One region of the Comamonas aquatica genome, then DNA from elsewhere that is predicted to be linked to it. Evidence: predicted binding sites of a transcription regulator. Region 1 holds the regulator's gene; the other holds the start of a gene.
The links. The regulator FNR, encoded in region 1, switches genes on or off when oxygen is low (the NO sensors DNR and NnrR bind a similar motif). The targets are predictions, from matches to a motif close to TTGATNNNNATCAA.

Region 1 (8,039 bases):
AACGATGTGGACTTCCCCGTCTCCGATGTGCTCGATGGCATCGAGGCCGCCCGCACGGCGGGGCTGTCGCACATCAAGGTCAACATGGTGGTCAAGCGCAGCACCAATGTGGACCAGATCCTGCCCATGGCGCGCCACTTCCGTGGCACGGGCGTGACGCTGCGCTTCATCGAATACATGGACGTGGGCGCCACCAACGGCTGGTGCATGGACGACGTGCTGCCCTCGGCCGACGTGGTGCGGCTGATCGATGCCGACATGCCCCTGGTGCCACTGGAACCCACGACCGTCGGCGAGACCGCCCAACGCTGGGGCTACGCCGGGGCCGATGGCCGCCACGATCCCAGCCTGGGCGAGATCGGCGTCATCAGCAGCGTGACCCAGGCCTTTTGCGGTGACTGCAACCGCGCCCGCCTGTCCACCGAAGGCCGCCTGTACCTGTGCCTGTTCGCCAACCAGGGCTGGGACCTGCGCGAGCTGCTGCGCAACGCCTCCGACGATGCCACCATCAACAACGCAATCGCCCACATCTGGGGCCAGCGCGATGACCGCTATTCGGAACTGCGCGCCAACCTGCCGCCCGACACGGCCGCCGGCCGCAAGCGGGTGGAGATGAGCTACATCGGTGGCTGATCGGCAAACGCCCATGGACTCCTGCCCCCCTCACACCCCAAGCGCCCCGCTGCCTGCCGCGGACATCACCGGCATGGTGCTGGCCGGTGGCCGTGGCAGCCGCATGGGCGGCGTGGACAAGGGCCTGCAAGCCTTTCTCGGCCAGCCCCTGGCCCTGCACGCCCTGCAGCGCCTGCAACTCCAGGTGGGTATGTGCATGCTCAATGCCAACCGCCACCTGGAGGTCTACCAGGGCTTCCATGTGCCGGTGCACCCCGATGTGCTGCCCGACTACGCCGGCCCCCTGGCCGGTTTTTTGACCGGCCTGACACACTGCACCACCCCCTGGCTGCTGACCGTGCCCTGCGACAGCCCGCGCTTTCCGCGCGATCTGGCCCAACGCATGGCCGCCACCGCCGTGCGCGAGCACGCCCAGATCGTGCTGGCCGCAGGCCCCGAAGCCGGGCGTGACGGGACGCTGCAACTGCGCCCCCAGCCCGTGTTCGCCTTGCTGCACCGCAGCCTGCTGCACAGCCTGCAGGACTTTGTGCAGCAGGGGGGCCGCAAGATAGACGCCTGGACCGCGCAACATGCCCAGGCCCTGTGCCGCTTCGATGCGGCGGGCGACGACGTGCATGCCTTCGCCAACGCCAACACGCTGCAGGAACTGCGCCTGCTGGAAGCCTCGGACTAAGCCCTGGCCCCCCTGCGCGGGCGATTACTGCCGCCCTGCGCACCTTTGCTCATACGCACCTGCCACCAGGACCATGCCGCCTTGCTTACGGCCCCAATGCACTGAGCACTGACCGTGGTCAGGCAGGGCCAACGCCGTGCGAGCCGCACATGGCTCCCAACGTCGTGCAGGCTTGGCAGCCGGCCTAGCTCGCACAGCTTCGCACGCCTGCCAGGCTTCGACTTCGGCCCCGCTCTCACATGCATCAAATCGGCCTGCAACGCAGATGCAGCAAGCGTTAACAGCTCTCAAAACCGTACGGGCCACGACACAAACCGGCTTTCGCCCTGCGCACTGGCGCACAGCGCAGCACCCTCCACAAACCGATGCTGCCTGACCGCCGTATGCCAAGCGGCGGGCCGCTGCGATCCCACCACCGCACCACCTCCAGGCGAATGCGCACCCAGGTGACAAGGGCAAGCGCCCAAAGTTTGACGACAGCCGCCGCTTGCAGCGACGATGTGCGCTTTGCTGCCCCACCACCCTAGGAGACCCGCATGCCTTTTGCCACCGCCTTCACCGATCCCGCCCCAGCGCCCGAGGACCTGGCCGACCTGCCGGGCACTGTCGCTGTGGAGTTTGGTGTCGACTGGTGCCCGCACTGCCAGGCCGCCCAGCCATTTTTGCGCGAGGCGCTGCACGAACGCCGCGACATCACGCACATCAAGATCGAAGATGGCCAGGGCCGCAAGCTGGGCCGCCACTTCAAGGTCAAGCTCTGGCCCACCCTGGTCGTGCTGCGCCAAGGCCAGGAAATCGGCCGCGTCACCCGCCCGCAATCGGCCCAGGAAGTCGAAGAACAACTGCCTGTCGCCGTCTGACTGTCCCTGGCCACCGGGGCCACACAGGCATCTGTCGGACACGCGCAGAACCGCCTGCCCCGGACAATTGACAGCTTGATACAAGCAGGAAGCCCCAGACCGCTGCACTTGCGGTGAATTTGCCATTCACGGCCAAGGGGGCGTCCTACAATTGAGGCCATCCATGACGACACCATCCATTCTTGACCCCGTGGCCGAGCGCATCGAGCTTCTGCTGGAGAAGTACGAAGCGCTGCAACATGCCAACCGCCTGCTGAGCGCAGAGGTCCATGCGCTGCAGCAAGAGCGCGACTCGCTGCGCTCACGCCTGAAGGCGGCGCGCGCCCGGGTGGATGCGTTGATCGAACGCCTGCCTGCGAATCAAGAAGCGCCATGAGCCAGATCGAAATCCAGATCCTGCACCAGGACTACCTGCTCACCTGCCCGGACGGCCAGGAAAACCAGTTGCTGGAAGCGGTGGAACGCGTCGACCAGCAGTTCCAACACATGCGCAACACCAGCAAGTTCCGCTCGCGCGAACGCGTGGGGGTGCTGCTGGCCGTGAACCTGGCCTACGAAAACCTGGAATTGCGCAAGCAGTTGCAGGCCCTGCAGCAACAGCTGGCCGATGTGCAGGAGCTGGGGGATGCCGGATTGCCCGACATCGCCGAACCCGATCCTTTGCTGCTCGCGCTGCAGGCCCAGGCCGAGCACGACGCCCAGCTGGCCGCCCAGCTGCTGCACCGGCTGGACACGGCCCTGGCGCCGGTGGCCGAACCTGACGCACCGTCCTACCCCGCACAACTGCAAGTCCAGGCCATGGTCGCAGGACCGCAGGTTGCACAGGCTGAAATCGCCTTTCAAACCATCCCGGACAGCCTGCCTGGTGCGGCAACCTTGGACACCACCGCAAGCGCTGCCGATTTAGACAATGACATTCGCGTGGAATTGCTACCGGCCGGTTCACAAGCCCTGTAAAATCACAACCGTCTGCAATCCTCCGGGCTTTATATTGCCTTGAACCAATGCTCTGTGAGCACGGGCTTGATACATTGCCTGGCAAGCGTGATCGTCTCGCGTCAGATGAACCCAATGCTAGGTTGCTCTCGCCCACCTGAACCCCCGGTTCAGGTTGACGGCCCGGCGGCTTTGCAGACACCTTCACCGCCTTGACGCAGGCACCTCCCCCCCAAAAAACCACCACATGCTTTGCTCGACCGCCTGAATTGGCCCCGAACAGCTTTGGCATGCTTGGTCGTTCATAAGCACAGTGGTCCTGCAGCTGCTGCAACACGGCGCTGGAGGCGCCGCCTGCTGCCTAGCGGCACCACATGGCGGGGGTAAAGATCAGATCCATCCAGAGCGCCCACAGCGACACCGCCACCAGCATCAGACCGGCCACGCGTGTGCCCCACTCTGCCCGCCAGCGGCGCACCCGCCCGCTGAGCCAGCGCCACGCGTACGGTGCCGACCACAGCCACAGCCCGCCCCCCACGGCAAACGCCACCATGCTGCCAGCCCCCGCCACGGCACCACCACTCAGAGCGGCCACCAGCACGGCGGAGTAAAGCAGGCCGCATGGCATCAGCGCCCACGCGATGCCCGCCAGCAGCCCCCCGCCGGGCAAAGCCAGCACGGGTTGGACCTTGGCCCAGGCCGCACGGCCTGCGCGCTCCAGCCATGCCGGCTGCTGCCCCTGAAACACCATGAGCAAGCCCCAGGCCAGAATCAGCAGATGCATCAGCACCCACACCGGGTGCAGCAAGGAGGTACGGTCAGAGAACCAGGCCACCTGCTCCATCGCCAGGGCGGCCACCGCCCCCAGCATGCCGTAACCCAGCAAACGCCCGGTGTGGAATTGCAGTGCCCCCCAGCCAGGCACGCCGCGGGGCGCTGCCGCAGCGGCGCCGGCATGCAGGCGCACGGCATGGGCTTGCCCCTGGATGACGGCATGGCAGGGTGCGGCACACATGGCAAGACAATGGGGCCCACCCACGAGCCCCATGAAAAATGCCGTCCAAAGCAGAGAAAGCGCCATAGGGATCAGATGATCCGCGAAAACCTGGCCCGGTTGCGATCTGCCTGCAAATAACGATCAAACACCAGGGCGACGCCGCGCACGAAGAACCAGCCCTTCTCGGTCACCTTGATGCAGTCGTCCTGGATTTCCACCAGGCCTTCTTCCTGCTGGCTTTCGAGTGCAGCGATTTCCGCCGCAAAATACTGCGGGAAGTCGATCAGCCATGCGTTGTTGATCGACTCGAACAGCACCTCGCCCTGGCACATGATGGTCATAATCACGGCGCGGCGGATCAAGTCATCGCGCGTCAACGCCAGACCACGCACCACGGGCAGGCGCCCCTGGTCCAGCAGGTCGTAATACTCTTCCAGCGTCTTGGCGTTCTGGCTGTAGGTGGCCCCCACGCGGCCGATCGCAGAAACCCCCAGCGCAATCAAATCGCAATCCGGCTGGGTGCTGTAGCCCTGGAAGTTGCGATGCAGGCGACCCTGGCGCTTGGCCACTGCCAGCGCATCCTCAGGCAAGGCAAAGTGATCCATGCCCACATACACGTAGCCCGCATCAATGAAACTGGCGATGGCCGCCGAGAGCATGTTCACCTTGTCTGGCGCAGGCGGCAAGTCCTGCTGCAGGATGCGGCGCTGGGCCTTGAAACGCTCAGGCAAGTGGGCATACGCATACAAGGCAATGCGATCCGGGCGCAGCTGTGCCACCTGCTGCAGCGTACGCGCAAACGATTGCGCGTTCTGCTTGGGCAGGCCATAGATCAGGTCCACATTGATGGACTGGAATCCGAGTTCGCGCGCAGCGGCCACCAGATCGAACACCTGCTCGGCGGGCTGCTCGCGGTGCACGGCCTTTTGCACATCGGGATCGAAGTCCTGCACGCCGAAACTCAGGCGGTTGAAGCCAACTTCCTTGAGCACAGCCAGGCGCTCGCGCGTCACCGTGCGCGGGTCCACCTCGATGGAATACTCGCCAGCAGGATCAAAGGCGAAACGCTCGCGCAGCATCTGCCACAGCTCACGCAACTCGTCATCGGACAGGAACGTGGGCGTTCCTCCGCCGACATGGAACTGGCTGACCACCTGCCCCCGCCCGCAGTGCTGCAGGTGCAGATCGACCTCGCGCTCCAGATAGCGCATGTACGTGGCCGCACGCTCATGGTGCTTGGTCACGATCTTGTTGCACGCGCAGTAATAGCACAGCGATTCGCAAAACGGGATGTGCACATACAGCGACATCGGCTGCTTGGCAGCCGCAGCGACTTTGCGTTGCTTCAGAGCCAAGATATAGTCGCTATCACCAAACGCTTCCACAAACCTGTCTGCTGTGGGGTAAGAGGTATAGCGTGGACCAGGTACGTCGTAACGACGCAGGAGTTCGGGTGTGACGACAGTCATGAATCTTTTTTCCTTGATTGTTAGACTGTGCACCAAGGGCCCGCAACCAACCTTGACGTGAATCAAGAGGTCTGCGATCAAGCAATGCCACAATTTTGACAAGCATCATTCACCGCAATCCCAGTTGTAACAGCTTCTTTTTTACCGACCTTTAACGCACCGCGTGACCCGCAAGAATGCCTGCACCACGCCGCGTCCGAGTACATGACCCCTCCAACCATCAAAGTAACCTGTTCCAACTGCAACCTGCGCGAGCTGTGCATGCCCGTGGGGCTGAGTGAGCAGCAGTTGCAGCGCATCGACGAAATTGTGGCCACCCGCCGCAAGGTCAAGCGCGGCGGCACCCTGTTCCGCAACGGGGAGCCCTTCACATCGCTGTATGCCATCCGCACAGGCTTTTTCAAGACCTGCGTGGCTACCGAAGATGGTCGCGACCAGGTGACAGGCTTCCAGATGGCCGGCGAGATCATTGGTCTGGATGGCATCGTGCATGACCACCACACCTGCGATGCAGTGGCCCTGGAAGATGCCGAAGTGTGTGTGATGCCGTTTGACGGGCTGGAGGAGGTGTCGCGCGAAGTGACGGCCCTGCAGACCCACGTGCACAAGGTCATGAGCCGCGAAATCGTGCGCGAGCACGGTGTGATGCTGCTGCTGGGCAGCATGCGCGCAGAGGAACGCTTGGCGGCCTTCATCCTGAATCTGGTGCAGCGTCTGCACGCACGCGGCTTCTCGTCGTCGGAGTTGGTGCTGCGCATGACGCGCGAAGAGATTGGCAGCTACCTGGGCCTGAAGCTGGAGACGGTCAGCCGCACTTTCTCGAAGTTCGTCGAAGAAGGCATGGTGGAGGTCAAACAGCGCCACGTGCGCATTCTGGATACCGCCGCGCTGCAACGCCTGGTCAACAGCCACCAAGACTGCAACAAATAACCACCTACCGCTGCCTCAGCGCAGGTCCACGAAAAAAGCCTTCCTGCATCAACAGGAAGGCTTTTTTCATTCACGCGTTGTTGGGATAGCAGGCCTGCAGCCGCTCGGGATCGCCGAGCCCGGCCGACGGCGCCTGGGCTTGGGCGTTGACCGCTGCGCTGGGCAGGGCCAGCACCATGGTCATCCAGCCGGCCACGGCGAAGACCGCCCAGAACGCAAAGAATGCCAGGGTGTAGATGGCCGTGCGCGACAGCTCCACCGCCTGCCCCATCCACAGCATGTCGTGCGGGTCAAACGCCGCGAAGACCAGCATCTCCATCACGCCGGCAGCCACAAAGGCCGGCCAGCCAATCCACATCCAGCGTCGTGTCCACATAAAAGCACTCCTTCGCAAGGGGTTGTAGATAAATTGTGTCCACAGGCGCAGCACCATGGTTGTGGGACAAACACTGAATAAAAAAACATAGCTGCCAGCGCTTGTTGTCACTGGATTTCAAATAGTTTTCTATTTAAAACCTAATGTTTGCATGCGCTAGCAGCTATGTTTTTAGCCAACCACCTCCGCGCTGTCATGGGCCACCCCTGCCGCCGAGAGCAGCGCAGGCAGCCTGTCAGCGCGCTGCATCACTTGGGTGCCAGGTTGGGCAGGTCGTCCGCAGGGGTGGCGGCATGGTTGCGCACCACGTGGGCGGGTGCATGGCTTTTGTCCGGGTTGCGCAGTTGCTCGTTGATGTTCACGCCCTTCTGGTAATAGTCGGGGTCCACGACGGGATCTGCGCCACGCGTGGCAATCACCAGGGTGGCAATGCCCGCCACCACCACGATGGCAGGACCCGCCACCACCAGCCACACATGACCGAACTTCCACCAGGGACCGGTCGAGACTTCGGGCTTCATTTCAGCTTGAGACATCCTAGACTTTCTGAGAAATAAACAAACACCGCGCACAGCGCCCGAGGGCACCGTGCGCCAGACCCACATCCACGCTCAACGCGGCACCAGGAACACGGATTTTTCGGACACCCGGCCCTCACCGCTGCGCGCATCGATGTCGAACACGATGTGGTGCGAGCCGGGCTCTGCCGCACCGTAGGGAATCTGCACCCGCACGGCCACGCCGCGCGTCTGGGCGGGCAGCACTTCGACCTCGCCACCCTCGACCAGCTCGATCCCGTTGAGACCGTGCACCTGCACATGGTAGGTCTGGGCGGCCTCGGTGGCATTCATGACCTGCAGCCGATAGACATTTTCCAGCTTGCCGCCCGCCACGATCCGGGCCAGCGAGGCGCGGTCGCGGATCACGTCCACCTTCAACGGCTCGCGCAGCGCCATGCTCACCACCATCGCCACCGACAGGCCGACCAGGACGGCCCCATAAATCAGCACCCGAGGGCGGGCGATGCGCCGCAGGATCTGGGAGCGCGGCCAGCGCTGGGTGACAGCGTTTTGCGTCGTCAAGCGAATCAGGCCCCGCGGGTAATGCATGTTGTCCATCACGTTGTTGCACGCATCAATGCACAAGCCACAGCCGATGCACTCGT
Region 2 (8,039 bases), 1.8 Mb from region 1:
GATGTAGGCCAGTTTGCACTCGCGCACCATGGCGCTGGTGGCCACGTTGCAGATGGTCAGCGTGTGCGCCATGCCCAGGCTCTGCGCATGGCGCAGGGCGGCCAGGGTGTCCGCCGTTTCGCCCGACTGGCTGATGGTGACCACCAGGGTCCGGGGATTGGGCACGCTGGTGCGGTAGCGGTATTCGCTGGCCACTTCCACGTTGCAGGGAATGCCGGCGATGCCTTCCAGCCAGTACTTGGCGGTGCAGCCGCTGTAATAGCTGGTGCCACAGGCCAGGATCAGGACGTTGTCGATCTCCTGGAACACCCGCCAGGCCGCCGTGCCATCGGCGCCGTCAAACAGCTCGGGGGCGATGTTGACGATGCCTTCCAGCGTGTCGCCAATCGCGCGCGGCTGCTCGAAGATTTCCTTTTGCATGTAGTGGCGGTAAGGGCCCAGCTCCACGGCACCGCTGTGCGCGTGCACGGTCTTGACCGGGCGCTGCTCAGGCAGCACGGCATGGCCGCTCTTGTTGCTGATCCAGTAGCGGCCGGGCTGCAGGTCCACCAAGTCGCCCTCTTCCAGATAGACGATCTGGTCGGTCACACCGGCCACGGCCATGGCATCGCTGGCCAGGAAGAATTCGCTGTTGTCTTGGCCCACACCCAGCACCAGGGGCGAGCCGGCACGCCCGCCGACCACGCGGTGCGGCTCGTCCTTGTGCATCACGGCAATCGCATAGGCACCATGCAGCTGGGCGCGCGCCGCCTTCACGGCCTCGAACAGGTCGCCGTCGTACAGGCTGTCCACCAGGTGGCAGACCACCTCGGTGTCGGTCTGGCTGGCAAAGATGTAACCCTTGGCCTGCAGGTCGGTACGCAGCGCCTCGTAGTTCTCGATGATACCGTTGTGCACCAGTGCCACCCGGGCGGGCTTGCCGCCGTCCACGGTCTCGCCCGGGCCATAGCTGAAATGCGGGTGGGCGTTGCGCACGGCCGGTTCGCCGTGCGTGGCCCAGCGGGTGTGGGCGATGCCAGTCAGACCCTGCAGGTCGTCGGTGGTGACCTGCTCCAGCAGCTCGGCCACGCGCGCCGTGCTGCGGGCGCGCTGCAGGCCCTGGCTGATGGGGCTGCCGGCCACCATGCGGTGCACGGCCACGCCGCACGAGTCATAGCCGCGGTACTCCAGGCGCTGCAAGCCTTGCACCAGCAGAGGAACGATGTTGCGCGTAGAAACGGCGCCGACGATGCCACACATAGGCGGAACTCCGAAAGGGTTGGAAGGTGGACCGATGCTAAAAGCATCGCCATAAAACTTATGATCTATTTTTCACAGTTTCAGAAATTAAATTTCATCAAAAATCATTCAAGAAATTTAATTCCAATTTCCAATGAAATATGAAATTCAAACACCTGATGGCAGCCTGGACCTGACCGATCTGCAGTTGCTGGACCTGCTGCAGCGCGACGCGGGGCAAAGCAATCTGCGCCTGGCCGAGCTGCTGCACATCTCGCCCCCGACCTGCCTGCGCCGGGTGCGCCGCCTGCATGCGCTGGGGCTGATCGAGCGCCAGGTCGCCATCGTGCGTCCCGAGGTGCTGGCCCCGCTGGTCGGCCACGGGCTGCAGGCCCTGATCGAGGTGACGCTGGAGCGCCAGCACGCCGAAGCGCTGCAGGCCTTCGAGGCCCTGGCCGTGGCCGAGGATGGGGTGCAGCAGTGCTGGCGCGTCTCGCCCGGGCCCGATTTCGTGCTGGTCGTCGCCTGCCGCGACATGCCGGCCTACCTGGCGCTGTCGCAGCGGCTGTTCACCACCCAGGGCAATGTGCGCAATGTGAAGAGCTTTTTTGCCACCCGGCGGGCCAAGTTCAGCCCGCACCTGCCGCCGCTGGCGCCACAAAACCCATAGCTACCTGCGCAGGCTGCAAGCGCGTCACAGCCATTTTTGGCAGAGATTCAGAGTGCACCCGGCCAATCGATGCACACGGTGCAGCCGGCCTGCGGCTGGGCCTCGATGGCCACCCGCGCCCCATGGCGCTGCGCCACGGTCTGCACCAGGGCCAGGCCACAGCCGACCCCGGGAAATTCCGCGTCCCGGTGCATGCGCTGGAACAGCTCCCCCAGGTGCTGGGCGCGCTGGCGGTCAAAGCCCACGCCCTGGTCCTGCACCTGCAGGCGCCACCAGCCATCGTCCAGGGGCTGGGCGCTGAGACGGACCACGGGCTGCGCCTGGCGGGCCGAGAACTTGACCGCGTTGTGCAGCACCGCCTCGGTCAGGGCCTGCAGCGCGGCGGCGTCGGCCATCACGGGCACCGGGGCCTCGGGCAGCGACCACTGCACCTGCGGGTGCGTGGCCTGCCAGCGCTGCGCCGCATGCCGGGCCACCACGCCCCAGTCGATCAGGCCCAGGGCCAAGGGTGCCCGCGCTGCGTGCGAGACCTGGGCCATGCCGTCCAGCATGGCCGACATCTTGCGCGCCGACTGCTCCATGGTGGTGGTGAACTCGCGCGCATCGGCCACGGCGTCGGCGGCCTGGGGCGCGGCCGCGGCCAGCTCCTCCACCGATTCGCGCAGCAGCGGCGCGAACGACAGCACATGCCGCAGCGGCGCGCGCAAATCGTGCGCCACGGCGCGCATCCAGGCCTCGTGCGCGCCCTGCAACTGCGCCAACTCTTGCTGCTGGCGCGCAATCACGGCCTGGGCCTCCTCCAGGGTCGACGGCAACACGGGGTGCATGGCGCCTCAGGCCTTGGGTTGCTTGGTGGGGCGCTGCCAGTTGGCGATCGACACCTGCTTGCCGCGCGCCACGTTCAGGGTGCCGGGCGGGGTGTTCTTGGTGATGGTCGAGCCACCGCCCACGGTGCCGCCCGCCCCCAGGGTCACCGGCGCCACCAGCACGCAATTGCTGCCCACGTGCACATCGGCCTCGATCACGGTGCGGTGCTTGTTGACGCCGTCGTAGTTGGCAGTGATGCTGCCTGCGCCGTAGTTCACGCGCTCACCCACCGTGGCATCGCCCAGGTAGGCCAGGTGGTTGGCCTTGGCGCCGTCGGCCAGGGTCGAGTTCTTGACCTCGACAAAGTTGCCGATGTGCACCTCGCGGCCCAGCTCGGCGCCGGGGCGCAGGCGGGCAAACGGGCCGACCAGCGCCCCCTCGCCCACGCGGGCGCCCAGCTTCTCGCCGTCGATGTGGGTGAAGGGATGGATCACCGCGCCGGCGGCGATCTGGGCATTGCTGATGTGGCAGTAGGCGCCGATGCGCACGCCCTCGCCCACCTCCACCCGGCCGGTGAAGATGCAGCCCACGTCGATCTCCACATCCTGGCCGCAGCGCAACTGCGCCGGCGTGCCGCGCACGTCGTCACGCAGGTCCAAGCGCGCCGGGTCGGCCAGGCGCACGCCCTGCTCCATCAGGGCATGGGCTGCACGCAGCTGGTGGGCACGTTCCAGCTCGGCCAGCTGCAAGGGGCTGTTCACGCCGGCCACCTGCACCGCGTCGGTGATGCGGTGCGCCACCACCTCCACCCCGTCGGCCACGGCCATGGCGACGATGTCGGTCAGGTAGTACTCGGCCTGGGCGTTGTGGTTGTTCAGCTGGCCCAGCCACTGCGCCAGGCGCTGGGCCGGCACGGCCATGATGCCGCTGTAGACCTCGGTGATGGCGCGCTCGGCCTCGCTGGCGTCCTTTTGCTCCACGATGCGCTGCACCGTGCCGGCGTCATTGCGCACGATGCGGCCATAGCCCGTGGGATTGTCCAGCGACACGGTCAGCAGCGCCATGCGTTGGCCCGCAGCGGCGTCGACCAGCGCGGCCAGTGTGTCGGCCTGGGTCAGCGGCACGTCGCCCGACAGGATGACGACCATGCCGTCGCGCGCCAGCACCGGCACGGCCTGCTGCACGGCGTGGCCCGTGCCCAGCTGGGGTTCCTGGCGCACGAACTTCAGGTCCAAATGGCTGTCAGCACGCGCTGTGCCAGCGATGAATGCTTCCACTTCTGCAGCACCATGGCCCGTCACCACCACGGCCGAGCGCGCCTGCAACTGCTGCGCCGTGTCCAGCACGTGCTGCAACAAGGCCCGCCCCGCCAGCTTTTGCAGCACCTTGGGGGTGCGGCTTTTCATGCGGGTGCCTTTGCCGGCAGCCATGACGACGATATCCAGGGGGAGTGCATTCAGGGACATGGGACGCAATCAACTCACAGTGAAGCCAGCCAGCGCTGGCGATGGTCTTCGATTATCACGCGCCCGGCCGCCGCGCCGGGCGTGATCGGCATGGCCACCGCATCCGTCCCGTGGGACGCAGCCCACATCGCGCCGCCCGGCGTTTGATGTCCGTCAGACAGACGCTGCGCCAGCGCCCTGCCCCCATTGGAAGGCGCCGGCACTTTATGCATCCTGGGCAGGCGTTGTGCGCCGCAGGGCCACCCCACCCCATGTTTCACCGATTCGGAGAGCCCATGACCTTCATGCCGTGGTCCAGCGACTTGATGCTGGGCATCCCCCATGTTGACGACCAGCACCAGCACCTGGTGGCGCTGATCAATACCCTGCACGACGAACTCGACAACCCCATCCCGGACCGCGCGGTGATTGGTGAAGTCTTGGAAGGACTGGTCGACTACACGCACAACCACTTCATCGAGGAAGAGGTCATGTTCCAGCGCTACAGCTACCCGCAGGCGACGGCGCACACGGCCGAGCATGGCCAGTTCACCACCCAGGCCATGCACTGGCTGCTGCGTTTCGAGGCCGGGGAAGAGGTGGACCTGGAGGCCATGGCCTTTCTCAAGCACTGGCTGCTGCACCACATCCTGCAGGAGGACCGCGCCTACGTGCCCTTTTTGCAGGCGGCTATCGCCCAGGCGGGTGCACCGGGCGCTATCACCAGCGAAGCACCCAGCGCTTGCTGAACGGCACTTTCCAAGGCTAAAGACCTTGAACACCTTTTTCAGCCAGCGCCAAACGCTCCTGGTTTTGAAAAAAACAAGGCGGCACCTGCTTCCAGATACCGCCTTCTGCCGCACACCCGGGGCGCCCAGGGCGCCCCGCACATCACGCCAGCGTCACTCGCGCGAACTTGCGCTTGCCCACCTGCACCACGAAGATGCCGGCGTCCAGCTTCAGGCCGCGGTCGCTGACCACGTTGCCATCCACGCGCACGCCGCCGCCATCGATCAGGCGGTTGGCTTCGCTGGTCGAGGGCGCCAGATTAGCCTGCTTCAGCAAAGCGCCGATGCCCAGGGGCGCGCCGGACAGGCTCAGCTCGGGGATGTCGTCGGGGATGCCGCCCTTGGAGCGGTTGATGAAATCCTGCTCGGCCGCATCGGCCGCCGCCGCGCTGTGGAAGCGCGTGGTGATTTCCTTGGCCAGCGCCACCTTGGCGTGCTTGGGGTTGCCGCCGGCGGCAATCTCGGCCTTCAGCTGGGCGATGTGTTCCAGGCTCTGGAAGGACAGCAGGGTGTACCAGTCCCACATCAGGTCGTCCGAGATCGACAGCACCTTGGCGAACATGGTGTTGGCGTCCTCGGTGATGCCGATGTAGTTGTTCTTGGACTTGGACATCTTGTGCACGCCGTCCAGGCCCACCAGCAGCGGCATGGTGAGCACGCACTGCTGCGCCTGCCCATATTCGGCCTGCAGATGGCGCCCCATCATCAGGTTGAACTTCTGGTCCGTACCGCCCAGCTCCAGGTCGGCCTGCAGCGCCACCGAGTCATAGCCTTGCAGCAGCGGGTACAGGAACTCGTGCAGGCTGATGGAGCTGCCTTCGGTGAAGCGCGTGTGGAAGTCGTTGCGCTCCATCATGCGGGCCACGGTGTACTTGGCCGACAGCTGGATCATGCCGCGCGCGCCCAGCTGGTCGCACCATTCGCTGTTGTAGCGCACCTCGGTCTTGGCCGGGTCCAGCACCTTGGCGGCCTGGGTGTAATAGGTCTCGGCGTTCACCTTGATCTGCTCGGCCGTCAGCGGCGGGCGGGTGGAGTTGCGGCCCGAGGGGTCGCCGATCAGCGTGGTGAAGTCACCGATCAGAAAGATCACCTGGTGGCCCAGATCTTGCAGCTGGCGCATCTTGTTCAGCACCACCGTATGCCCCAGATGAATGTCCGGCGCCGTAGGATCCAGCCCCAACTTGATGCGCAAAGGCACGCCCGTGGCCTCCGAACGCGCCAGTTTCTGCGCCCATTCCTCCTGGGGCAGCAGCTCATCCACACCACGCAACGTGACTTCAAGCGCTTGTCTTACAGCCTCGGTGACCGGGTATGTTGTAACAGCATTTTGATTCATAAGGGTTTTTTCCAGCACGGGGGGTATTGCCCCCGCTATACTTCGGGCTCGATTGCAGTGACGAATTCTAGTCGGCCGGCCATTGGCATACAGCGCAATGGCAACTATGCTGACAGAAAGCGTATCCCGTCACTCACATGGTCGTTTGTCTTCTCAGGGTACGCGCCACTTCCGGGAACCATGTTTTGAATAACAGCCTAGTTTCTGCCGGCAGTGCTTTGCTTGCACAGCTGGCCCGGTCCATTCAGCGACACCCCAAGCGACTCACCGCAGCCATCGCCGCCCTCATGCTCAGCGCAGGCGGCGGCGCGTTTGCTGTGGCCTCGCTGGGTCCAGACCCCGCTGAACTGCCGGTTCGCACACTCACGCAGACCGTCCCCTCGTTGGTGGAAGGCAGTACGTTGGCGGACCTGACGGACGTCAACGATTTCTCGCTCTATCGCACCGACTACACCCGCGCCAGCGACACCGCCGAGTCCTTGCTGCAGCGCCTGGGCATCGCCGATCCGGGCGCCTCCGCCTTCCTGCGCAGCAACGAGCTGGCCCGCCAGCACCTGTTCAGCCGCAATGGCCGCCTGGTCTCCGCCGAAGCCAGCAACGACCACCAGTTGCGCAAGCTGACCGTGCGCTGGATCCAGGACGAAACCAGCCAGAACTTCGAGCGCCTGGTGCTGGAGCGCGATGCCAACGGCAAGTTCAGCGCCACCGTGTCCAGCGCACCGCTGACCACCAGCACCCGCTTGGCGGGCGGCACCATCCACAGCAGCCTGTTCGCCGCGACCGATGCCGCCGGCCTGCCCGATGCCGTGGCCGTGCAGATCGCCGACATCTTTGAAGAGGTCAATTTCCACCGCCTGCACAAAGGTGACCGCTTCTCCGTCATCTACGAAACCCTGGAAGCCGACGGCGAATTCCTGCGCTCGGGCCGCGTGCTGGCCGCAGAATTCCACAACCGCGACAAGCTGTACCAGGCCATGTGGTTCCAGGAGCCCGGCAAGCGTGGCTCCTACTACGCCATGGACGGCTCCAGCTTGCGCCGCGCCTACCTGAGCTCCCCCGTGGAGTTCTCGCGCGTCAGCAGCGGCTTTGCCATGCGCATGCACCCCATCCACAACACCTGGCGCAAGCACCTGGGCACGGACTTTGCCGCCGCCACCGGCACCAAGGTGCGTACCGTGGGCGACGGCGTGGTTGAGTTTGCGGGCTGGCAAAACGGTTTTGGCAATGTGGTGTTCATCAAGCACAGCAACAGCAGCCATGTCACCGTCTACGCCCACCTGAGCCGTATTGACGTCAAGAAGGGGCAGCCCGTGGAACAAGGCCAGTCGATTGGCGCCGTGGGCGCGACAGGCTGGGCCACCGGTCCGCACCTGCACTTCGAGTTCCGTGTCAACGGCGTCCACCAGGACCCCCAGACCGTGATCGCCAAGAGCGAAGCGAACGAGATTTCCGCCAAGGTGCGCCAGCAGTTCAAGCAGCACGCCGAATTCATGCACATGCAACTGGCTTCTGCCGAGCAGATCCGTCAAGCCAGCGCACAATAAGCCGCTGCGCGCAGTGACTCCCCAGGGCCTCCAGCGTGAGGCCCTTTTCTTTTCCCGGATGCAGCTTGTGACGATGCCTGAACACTTTATTGGCCTGATGTCAGGCACCTCCCTCGACGGCGTGGATGGCGTGCTGGTACGCTGGCAGGCAGACCAGCCCTCGCAGGTCCTGGCCTACGCCTGCCAACCCTTCCCCACCCCCTTGCGCCAGGAGCTGCTGGCCTTGAACAG

Region 2: KAQ61_RS14565 (bacteriohemerythrin) is a predicted target of FNR. The motif match lies at 4,305-4,318, and genes of this name have one in related genera.

What each region holds. Positions count from the first base shown of each region.
Region 1 covers NZ_CP072916.1:904,230-912,268, reverse strand. Annotated here, with positions in the region: gene moaA (GTP 3',8-cyclase MoaA) at 1-633, shown strand, start outside; gene mobA (molybdenum cofactor guanylyltransferase MobA) at 647-1,306, shown strand; gene KAQ61_RS04255 (thioredoxin family protein) at 1,843-2,166, shown strand; gene KAQ61_RS04250 (hypothetical protein) at 2,330-2,542, shown strand; gene KAQ61_RS04245 (cell division protein ZapA) at 2,539-3,123, shown strand; gene KAQ61_RS04240 (sulfite exporter TauE/SafE family protein) at 3,464-4,183, opposite strand; gene hemN (oxygen-independent coproporphyrinogen III oxidase) at 4,189-5,568, opposite strand; gene fnr (fumarate/nitrate reduction transcriptional regulator Fnr) at 5,773-6,498, shown strand; gene KAQ61_RS04225 (hypothetical protein) at 6,569-6,874, opposite strand; gene KAQ61_RS04220 (FixH family protein) at 7,123-7,410, opposite strand; gene ccoG (cytochrome c oxidase accessory protein CcoG) at 7,486-8,039, opposite strand, start outside.
Region 2 covers NZ_CP072916.1:3,086,566-3,094,604, forward strand. Annotated here, with positions in the region: gene glmS (glutamine--fructose-6-phosphate transaminase (isomerizing)) at 1-1,239, opposite strand, end outside; gene KAQ61_RS14550 (Lrp/AsnC family transcriptional regulator) at 1,373-1,888, shown strand; gene KAQ61_RS14555 (sensor histidine kinase) at 1,936-2,715, opposite strand; gene glmU (bifunctional UDP-N-acetylglucosamine diphosphorylase/glucosamine-1-phosphate N-acetyltransferase GlmU) at 2,722-4,161, opposite strand; gene KAQ61_RS14565 (bacteriohemerythrin) at 4,437-4,889, shown strand; gene tyrS (tyrosine--tRNA ligase) at 5,032-6,264, opposite strand; gene KAQ61_RS14575 (M23 family metallopeptidase) at 6,450-7,808, shown strand; gene KAQ61_RS14580 (anhydro-N-acetylmuramic acid kinase) at 7,882-8,039, shown strand, end outside.